3 regions of the Oceanimonas doudoroffii genome follow, and region 2 is predicted to be linked to each of the others. Evidence: predicted binding sites of a transcription regulator. Region 2 holds the regulator's gene; each other region holds the start of a gene.
What was found. Region 2 encodes MetJ, which represses methionine synthesis genes. Its sites were predicted from a motif close to AGANNTCTAGANNTCT; they were not measured.

Region 1 (3,278 bases), on a different contig from region 2:
ACGACTTTTATAATGATCATCATAGAGCGTATCTATCATGGTCATGGGGCCAGGCAGTGCCCATTTAATGGGCTGTTTGGTCTGCTGTCGTAAAAATTTTGCATCTTCAACAAACACCGGCTTTTGGCGACTGACGGCACCCACAACCGACGGCACACTCGCATCATAGCGGTCACGAATTTTAACGGTCTTGCGCTTTTCAAAATCGACACCGTCGAGGTGTTCAATAAAGGTAGTGACAAAATGCTGACGCGTTTGCTCGCCATCACTGACAATATCAATACCTGCTTGTAGCTGCTCATGCAGCGACACACGCAGCGCATCCTGTTTGCCTTCGATAAGTTCCTCTTCTTGCAATTTCCAGGGTGACCACAGTGTCTCGGGTTGTGCGAGCCAGGATGGTTTGGGTAAGCTTCCGGCAGTGGAAGTAGGTAATAATTTTTTCATGATAGGTACCGTTTAAGTTATCGTTAATTACAATGCGTAACTGGCAGACCATTGTTCCAGAACAGACTGGTATGGTTTAATGAAATTTTCCTCAGCAAGCTTTCCCTGTTTGATCGCTAACTGGCTACGTTCTTCTCGATCATAAACAATTTGCGTCAACGAATGATCCGAGTTTTTCAGGTTAGGCTTGTAACATTTCCCTGCCACGGCATTAGCATTATAAATCTCAGGCCGATAGATCTTCTGAAATGTCTCCATCGTACTGATGGTGCTGATGAGCTCGAGATTGCTGTAATCGTTCAGCAAATCGCCAAAGAAGAAGAAAGCCAGAGGCGCGACGCTATGTGGCGGCATAAAATAGCGCACCTTCAGCCCCATCTTCTTGAAATATTGCTCCGTCAGCGATGACTCATTGGGCAGGTATTCAACACCCAATACGGGATGCTGATTTTCGGTCTGATGATAGGTCTTGTTGTCTGAAACACTGAGGCATATCACAGGTAGCTTAGTAAAGTGTTGTTTGTAGGCAGGAGAATTCACAAAGCACTTAAAGAGCTTTCCATGCAGATCACCAAAACCATCTGGAATGCTAAAGCTGGCTTTACCCTTATTATGATTCAACAGCAATACACTAAAGTCATAATCGCGAACATAAGAGGAGAAGTTATTACCTACAATACCTTCAATACGTTTCTTTGTTTTATTGTCAACAATATTTGTTTTCAAAACTTCAATCGTGGGAAAACTTTGGCCGTTGCCTTCACTATCAACATCCATATCAACAGAAATAATTTCAAGCTCGACTGAATAACGATCCCCTTTGGGGTTATCCCAATTCGCCAGGGCATTAAACCGATTATCAATCATCGTTAAGGCGTTGCGCAAGTTCTCCTGACGGCTCTCGCCTCTGGCAAGGTTAGCGAAGTTGGTAGTAATACGCGTACTGTCTGACGGCTGATAATGTTCGTCGAAGGCAATGCTGTTGATAGTAAATGTAAATTCGTTACTCATAGTCTGGCATCCAATTTCCGAGATAAAACCTGAATTTGTTTCTTGCTCTTTCTGGGCCTGACGATTCTTTTCTATCCAGAAGTCCAGATGTCTAGAGCTAAGCATGAGTATGTTATACAGGGACGGTTACATGAAAAATAATGATTTGATTTCATAAATACATGAACAAATTTCATGATTTGTGGTAAGCCAAGGCTCTCGGTCGAACGATGTGCCACGTTCTTGGTATGGGACGCTGACAGAGCAGGCTGCAGCCCGGCAGTACAGGCCGGTTCTGTCGGTTGAAAAGTGGCGGCACCACTAGCGGGTAGCCTCTTCATCCATCTGGCAGGTCAGTAAACGTCGATGGACCAGGATTCGGTTGCACTGCCAGCAGTTGCTGAGGTAATGCCGTACTTTATCATGGGCTCACTTCGTGAGCCCGTTCGTCAGTGGGCCAGTTCAGGAGAAGGAGAGACAGGGTTACCTGTATAGAAGGCAGCGCCACCTTACAGTGCCCACAGCAGTATCAGCTTGGAAATATGCGAGATCGAGCAAGGCTGAGTCATTACCTGACATTCTGAGCCAGAGCAATGAAGTCACTCAGGTAGTGAATCTGTTCTTCGCCTTTTCGCACCCCCAAAAAGATTTGCTTTTTTATGCCATGCTTGCCGAATCGCAGGCTCTTAATGGCCATATGTTTGGCAAATTCATCCACTAGCCAACCAGGGAGAGCACATACGCCTCTGCCTGCCGCCACCATCTGCAACATGATTTCCGTCGTTTCGATGGTTTTGTGCTTTTTGACCGAACATTTGGCGGGGTTTAAGAACTGACTGTAAATATCCAGTCGCTCGGGCTCTACCGGATAGCTGAACAACACCTCTTCATTCAGCTCATCAGGCATAACCGAGTCTTGCGTCGCAAGGGAATGGGATGATGCAACGACGAGTCTGTGTTCATAATCAAATACCGGTATAAACGTCAGATTGGGTTTATATAAGGGATCGGGAGTAACAAGGATATCTATCTCGTAGCTATAGAGAGCACCCAGGCCACCGAACTGAAATTCCTGCTTTACGTCAATATCAACGTTTGGCCATTTTTCAAGATAAGGTTCAATGACCTTTAACAACCATTGATAGCAAGGATGACATTCCATGCCGATGCGCAGTGAACCCATTTCGCCTGTCGCTATCTGGCGCAATAAATGCTCAGTATGTTTAAATTGTGGCAATACCCGGTTCGCAAGAGTCAATACTTGTTCACCCGCATTGGTAAGCCGCAAGTTTCTGCCTTCTTTTTGCCAAACAGGTGTTTTGAGCTGACCTTCCAGCTTTTTAATGCTGTGACTCAAGGCAGACTGAGATAAATTTAATGACTCAGCAGCCTGAGTTAACGTTCCTTGCTCTTTGATTGCTGCCAGTACTTCAAGATGAAACCTCTCCAACATGCCTTAACTCCGGTCTATAGCACCCAGATCAATGAATATAATTCATGACTCAGTAAAAATACATCATTATTTTCATCATTAATATTTCACTCATGCGCCCATGAATGTCCGGTCAATTCGAAACTCGATAATGCCCGCTGATTGATATTACTGCTCAAAAAAGAGCCGGAATGTTTACAGCCTCACTCGAGCAAGACAGCTCATCACGACATGCCTTGAAACACTCCAAGTTGGGCGTTGACGATATTGCAGCCAACATAAACCAGCAGTAGCGCCATTAATGCATTAAGCATGCGAAAAAAAGCCGGTGTCCGAATGAGCTTGCCAAGTCGTGCGCCCAGCAGCAGGTAGCTACCCGGGGCTCCAAGCGCCATCCCCCCCAGCAGTA
Region 2 (3,278 bases):
GTCAAAAAACGGGACGGGCCATGGCCGACAACAAGCAAAAACCCCAGATACTGCATACCGAACTGGTGGCGGAAAGCCGCCTGTTTCGCGTGGAATCGGTACACCTGCGCTTCAGCAACGGCGTTGAGCGAGTCTATGAGCGCATGCGTGGCGGCGGTCGCGGTGCCGTCATGCTGGTGCCCATGCTGGACGACGACACCATTTTGTTGATTCGGGAATACTCCGCCGGCACCCACAGCTACGAGCTCGGGTTTCCCAAGGGGCTTATCGATCCCGGTGAGACCGCCCTGGAGGCGGGCAACCGGGAGCTGATGGAAGAGGTGGGTTACGGCGCCCGTACGCTTGTCCCGCTCAAGCAGGTCAGCCTGGCCCCCGGTTACTTTGGCAGCCGCATGGACATTCTACTGGCACGGAATTTGTATCCGGAACAGCGGGAAGGGGACGAGCCCGAACCGCTGGAAGTGGTGCCCTGGCCCCTGAGCCGGCTGGACGAGCTGATGGCCCGACCCGACTTTTCCGAGGCGCGCAGCATCTGCGGCCTGTTTTTATTGCAGGACTGGCTGAATAAAGAGGAATAATCATGGATACCAGTGCCCTGTTGCCGGGGGTAAAGGCGGCAGCCCGTGAGGCCGGCAGGCTGATCCTGTCAATGTATAACAGCGGCGAGTATCAGGCCGAAAGCAAGGACGACGACAGCCCGGTAACCAGCGCCGATCTGGCCGCCCATGCTTACCTCGACCAGGCCCTACGCGCCCTGGCGGACGTGCCGGTATTGTCGGAAGAAGGCGGCAACATTCCGCTGTCCGAGCGCTGCACCTGGCCCCGCTACTGGCTGGTGGATCCGCTGGATGGCACCCAGGAGTTCATTGCCGGCAGCGGTGACTTCTCCACCATGATCGCACTGATTGAACACGGCAAGCCGGTACTGGGGGTGGTCTATGGCCCGGTACACGATCTTATGTATTACGCGGTGCATGGCCAGGGGGCCTTCAAGGAGGCCAATGGCGAGGTCATCCAAATCCACGCCCGGCATTATGCCGCCGACAAGCCGGTGGGCAGCCTGTGCATTGCCATCAGCCGACGGCAGAACGTGGACTGGGTGCGCTCCCGGCTTACCGACGATCTGGACTATCGCCTGCTGCCCCTGGGCTCAAGCTCGCTCAAGTCGTGCCTGGTGGCGGAAGGTGAGGCGGATCTGTACATACGTATCGGCCCCACCGGCGAGTGGGACACCGGCGCCACCCAGTGCATTGTGGAAGAGGCGGGGGGACGCATTCTGGATCTGGGACTGGCGCGGCTCAGCTATAACGAGCGCGACAGCCTGATCAACCCCAACTTCATCACCCTGGGGGACGAAGGCCTGCCCTGGAACCGGATTCTGCGGGGGAAAGCCTGAATACAACAAGGGCGGCCATGGCCGCCCTTGTTTAATCGTCCTGGCCGAAATCCTCGATTTCAATGCCCAGTGCGGTCATGATTTCCCGGGCGTGGGCCGGAATCTGGTCGGGTACGTCCTTGCGCAGGTCGTCGTCCTGGGGCAGGGGCTGGCCGGTGTAGGCGTGCAGAAACGCCTCGCACAGCAGCTCGCTGTTGGTGGCATGGCGCAGGTTGTTGACCTGACGACGGGTGCGCTCGTCGGTCAGTACCTTGAGTACCTTGAGCGGGATGGAAACGGTGATCTTTTTGACCTGCTCGCTTTTCTTGCCGTGCTCGGCGTAAGGACTGATATAGTCGCCGTTCCATTCAGTTTTCATCGTCCACCTGCGTTCGGAAATTAATTCCGGCGAATTGTAACCCCTGCTTTTTGTATTGGCAATCCAACGGCAAAGCCTTTCAGCCGTCCAGATGGCTTGACGGCTTTTGTTCCCTGGGTTACTGTGCGCTTCTTGAAAATCTTCGTTTCAGGCTGCCGTGCGCAAAGGAGAAGGACATGCCGACTTACAAGACTCAGACCCACGCCGTTCGTACCGGCCTTGAGAGCGACACGCAGCATGGGGCCGTGGTACCGCCCATCTACCTGAGCAGCACCTATTCCTTTGCCGACTTCAACCAGAAGCGGCAGTTCGATTACGCCCGCTCCGGCAACCCCACCCGCCAGACCCTGCTTGACGCCCTGACCCACCTGGAAGGCGGTGCCGGTGCGGCGGTCACCGCCAGTGGCCTGGGCGCCATCAATCTGATCGTGACCTCACAGCTGCAGCCCGGTGACCTGCTGGTGGTGCCCCACGATTGTTACGGCGGCAGCCAGCGGCTGTTCAACTCCCTGGCCGCCAAGGGCCTGTTTGAACTGGCCTATGTGGATCAGACCGATGCCGACGCCCTGGCCGCGGTCATGGCGCGCCAGCCGCGCATGCTGTGGATTGAAACGCCGTCCAACCCGCTGCTGCGGGTGGTGGACATTCAGGCGCTGTGCGCCGCCGCCCGGGCCGTGGGCGCGCTCAGCGTGGTGGACAACACCTTTCTGTCGCCGGCGCTGCAGCAGCCGCTGAAACTGGGCGCCGACCTGGTGCTGCATTCCACCACCAAATACATCAATGGCCATTCCGACGCCCTGGGTGGCGCCGTGGTGGCGGCGGATCCGGATCTGGCCGAGCAACTGCGCTGGTGGGCCAACTGTCTGGGCCTGACTGGTTCCGCCTTTGACAACTACCTGACCCTGCGCGGCCTGCGCACCCTTGGGGTGCGCATGCGCCAGCACTGTGAAAACGCCGAGGCGCTGGTGGCCTTTCTGCAAACCCAGCCCAGGGTCAAGGCGGTGTATCATCCCAGCCTGCCGGGCAATCCGGGCCACGACATTGCCGCTCGCCAGCAGGCCGGCTTTGGCGCCATGCTCAGCTTTGAGCTGGATGCCGACGAGGCCGGGCTCAAGGCCTTCCTGCAGCAGCTGCAGCTGTTCTCCCTGGCCGAATCCCTGGGCGGGGTGGAAAGCCTGATCGCCCACCCGGCCACCATGACCCACGCCGCCATGAGCCCGGAGGCTCTGGCCGAGGCCGGCATCAGCCAGCAGCTGCTGCGGGTGTCCGTCGGCATTGAGGACGGTGGTGATCTGATCCACGATTTGGAAAACGCATTCAAGGTACTCAGCAAGTAAATGACCATTCTCGAGCCCGAGGCCGGCGTTCAGCGACCGGTGCACAAGTTTGGCGGCAGCAGCCTGGCCGATGCCGCCTGTTTTCACCGGGTAGCCGGCATTATTCACAAACTGCAACAACCCGACGCCCTGATCGTGGTGTCGGCCCCGGGCAAGACCACCAACCGGCTGATCGAGCTGCTCAGCC
Region 3 (3,278 bases), on a different contig from region 2:
AATCAGCGCTGGATTGACGGTGCGGTGGCGCTGTTGATGGCGTTGTTCGTGTTTCGGCACGCTTGGCTGGCATCGGGCAGAGAGCGGGCGCGTATCTGCTGCTTGCTGTTGATCATGGCTGGTTGCTTCTCGCTGCAGGCGGCGGCGGGCAAGGCGCTGCCCATTGAACGGCCGAGTCCAACCAAGGTATTTGAGCAGGCGGAACGGATCAGTGAGTTGGTGCCCCATATCAAGGCCAAGGACGCTTCGGGAGACTCCTTTCCCAGTGATCACGGCATTGGCTTCGCCACCTTTTTGCTGTTTGCCCTCTATCGCTTTCCGCGTCGTTACCTTTACGCTGTGGTTCCCTTGGTGCTGGCCCTGGCCATGCCAAGGGTCATGTCCGGGGCCCACTGGCTCACCGACTTTCTCTGTGGCTCCATCCCCCTGGCGTTGATCACCGCCGCCTGGCTGTTCCACACGCCGCTGGCCCACTGGCTGACCGAAACCCTGGTGGCCCCGGCTGAGAAATTGCTGCGGCGCTGGCAACTTCAGGGTTAAACCACAAGGGCGGTCAGGCCGCCCTTGTGGTTACCGTGGCAGGCTAACCTGCTCGCTGCGAGGCAGAATGTCATAGTCGATGATCACCGGCAGCCCTTGCTGGTGGCGGCGCAGCATGTCAAAGGCGGCAAAGGCCAGCAGCCGGCGACGCATCAGCGGATCGCGAAAGTGCATTTTCAGGGTTTGTGCCTCGCAGCCCTGCTCGGTCAGCAGCGCCAGCGGAATGCCCTGAGGACCCTCGGCACCGATGGCCAGGGTAATGGTCCGACCCGAGCCTTTCAGCCACTGTGCCAGGTCATCGGCGCTATCGGGCAGCCCGGCCAGGTAATGGCCTTCAAATTCGGCAGTGAGGGTGTGCAGGGTGTCGGTCAGGCGGCCGCCGCTGGCGTCTTCAAATATCACCAGATCCCGGTTGTGCAGTTGTGCCGCCAGGGCATCGAATGTCAGCTCGTCACGGGCCACCAGGTGGCTGCCCACCTGCTCCAGCAACTGGGTCTCGGCCTGGGCGATGGCCTCGTGGTCATCGGTATCGATAATCAGCTTCAGCTCTATGGTGGGGGCATTGGCGCGATACCCAAGAGTAATCCCCTTCGGCCAGGGCAGGCTGTCGAGTCGGTCGCTCAGGCCCGACTCCGACAGCCCGAACAAAAAGTAGCGTTGTACCTGGCTTCGGCCCTGCTGACCCAGTCGGCTGCGCAATCGCGGCAGAATTTCCTCGTCCATCATTTTCTTCAGTTCGGACGGCACTCCGGGCGTAAAGAAAAACAACGCCCGGTTGTGTTGCACCGCAAAGCCGCAGGCGGTGCCGACGGGGTTGTCCACCAGCTCGGCGCCCTCGGGCAGCATGGCCTGCTTGATATTGCTTTCCGGCATGATGCGGTTTCGGCTGTTGTATTTCTCCTGCATCACCTCAAGCCAGTGCTGGTTCAGGGCCAACGACACGCCGGCGGCCTCGGCCATGGCCTCGGCGCTGATGTCGTCCGAGGTCGGTCCCAGGCCGCCATTGACGATCACGATATCGGCGTGGTGGCTGCGCTGTTCGAACAGCTCCACCAGATCGGCCTTGTCATCGCCTACGGTAAAACGCCGGCGCACCTGCCAGCCTTGCTCTAGCAGCCGCTGTGACAGCCAGCCGGCATTGGTGTCGGTTATCAGGCCGGTGAGCACTTCGTCGCCGGTGCTGACCAGTTCAATCACGGGGTCCATATGCAAATCCTTGAAGAAAAACGCCCAAATTCTAACGTATCTTGCCGGCGCAACACAGCTAGCTGGTGACAAGCGGCGGCCCTTATTGTAGATTTCTAGATGTCTAGACTTTTCTACCGATGCAGTACATGGAGTAAGCACATGCCCATCAGAATTCCGGATCGCCTGCCGGCGGCCAATGTCCTGAGCCGAGAAAATATCTTCGTGATGACGGAGACGCGCGCGGTCAATCAGGATATACGACCGATGCGGGTGCTGCTGCTCAACCTGATGCCGAAGAAGATTGAAACCGAGAATCAGTTGCTGCGCATGCTGTCGAACTCGCCGCTGCAAATCGGAGTGGATCTGCTGCGCATCGACAACCGGCCATCAAAGAATACGCCGCAGTCACACCTGGAACATTTTTACTTCGATTTCGAGCAGATCAAGGATCAGTTCTACGACGGTTTGATCATTACCGGCGCGCCTCTGGGGCTGACCGACTTCTGCGATGTGGTGTACTGGGACAAGATTGAACAGGTCGTGGAGTGGTCCAAGAGCCATGTGACCTCTACCTTGTTCCTGTGCTGGGCGGCCCAGGCCGGCCTGAAAATTCTCTACGGCCTCGATAAACGCACTCGTCTGGAAAAGCTTTCCGGTGTATATGAACACCAGAACATGGGGCAGTTCGAGCCCCTGGTACGCGGCTTTGATGATGTGTTTCTGGCTCCCCATTCCCGCTATGCGGACTTTCCGCTGGATCTGATTCGTGAGAAAACCAACCTCAAGGTGCTGGCCGGCTCAGAACGGGTGGGCATGTACCTGGCGGTCAGTCCGGATCGCCGTCAGGTGTTCGTGACCGGCCACCCGGAATACGATCCGGATACCCTGCATCAGGAATACATGCGGGATCTGTCCGTGGGCATTGAGCCCAACATGCCGGTGAACTACTACCCGGAAAACAACCCGGACAATGCACCCCGGGCTACCTGGCGCAGCCACGGTCACCTGTTGTTTTCCAACTGGCTCAACTACCACGTTTATCAGCTGACCCCCTACGATCTGAAGACCCTGAGCGCCGCCGGCGATACCCTGACCAAAGACTGGGAAGACTGAACATCAAAAAGGGGCATCAGCCCCTTTATTGTTAATCGATGGGAAAGCCGGCTTTTTCGGCGGCCTTGGCCTTGTTGATCATCGGCGTGATGGTCATGCCCTGCACGATAATCGAGAACAGCACGATGGCGTAGGTCATCATCAGGATCAGATCCCTCAGCTCCACCTGCCCGTCACTGCCCAGCTTGATCCCCGCCGGAATTGACAGCGCCATGGCCAGTGACAGGCCGCCACGCAAGCCGCCCCAGGTCAGAATGCGTACCGAGTATCTGTTGTAGCTGCGCACCCGACGAAAGCCGATATAAGGTATTGCTACACTGGCAAAGCGGCCGGCCAGTACCAGGGGCACCGACAGCACCATCAGGATCCAGGCCTGCCAGTGAAAGTCCACCAGCAGCATGGCCAGGCCGATCAGCAGGAACAACAGGGCATTGAGG

Region 1: the regulator MetJ is predicted to act here: its motif matches at 1,536-1,551, upstream of B6S08_RS04490 (DUF1852 domain-containing protein).
Region 3: the regulator MetJ is predicted to act here: its motif matches at 1,844-1,859, upstream of metA (homoserine O-acetyltransferase MetA).

What each region holds. Positions count from the first base shown of each region.
Region 1 covers NZ_NBIM01000001.1:977,844-981,121, forward strand. Annotated here, with positions in the region: gene B6S08_RS04485 (methionine synthase) at 1-447, opposite strand, end outside; gene B6S08_RS04490 (DUF1852 domain-containing protein) at 475-1,458, opposite strand; gene B6S08_RS04495 (LysR family transcriptional regulator) at 2,006-2,890, opposite strand; gene B6S08_RS04500 (LysE family translocator) at 3,094-3,278, opposite strand, start outside.
Region 2 covers NZ_NBIM01000004.1:58,066-61,343, reverse strand. Annotated here, with positions in the region: gene nudE (ADP compounds hydrolase NudE) at 21-578, shown strand; gene cysQ (3'(2'),5'-bisphosphate nucleotidase CysQ) at 578-1,396, shown strand; gene metJ (met regulon transcriptional regulator MetJ) at 1,428-1,754, opposite strand; gene metB (cystathionine gamma-synthase) at 1,931-3,091, shown strand; gene metL (bifunctional aspartate kinase/homoserine dehydrogenase II) at 3,092-3,278, shown strand, end outside.
Region 3 covers NZ_NBIM01000005.1:187,219-190,496, reverse strand. Annotated here, with positions in the region: gene B6S08_RS14280 (phosphatase PAP2 family protein) at 1-540, shown strand, start outside; gene B6S08_RS14275 (CinA family nicotinamide mononucleotide deamidase-related protein) at 571-1,746, opposite strand; gene metA (homoserine O-acetyltransferase MetA) at 1,888-2,841, shown strand; gene B6S08_RS14265 (cation:proton antiporter) at 2,873-3,278, opposite strand, start outside.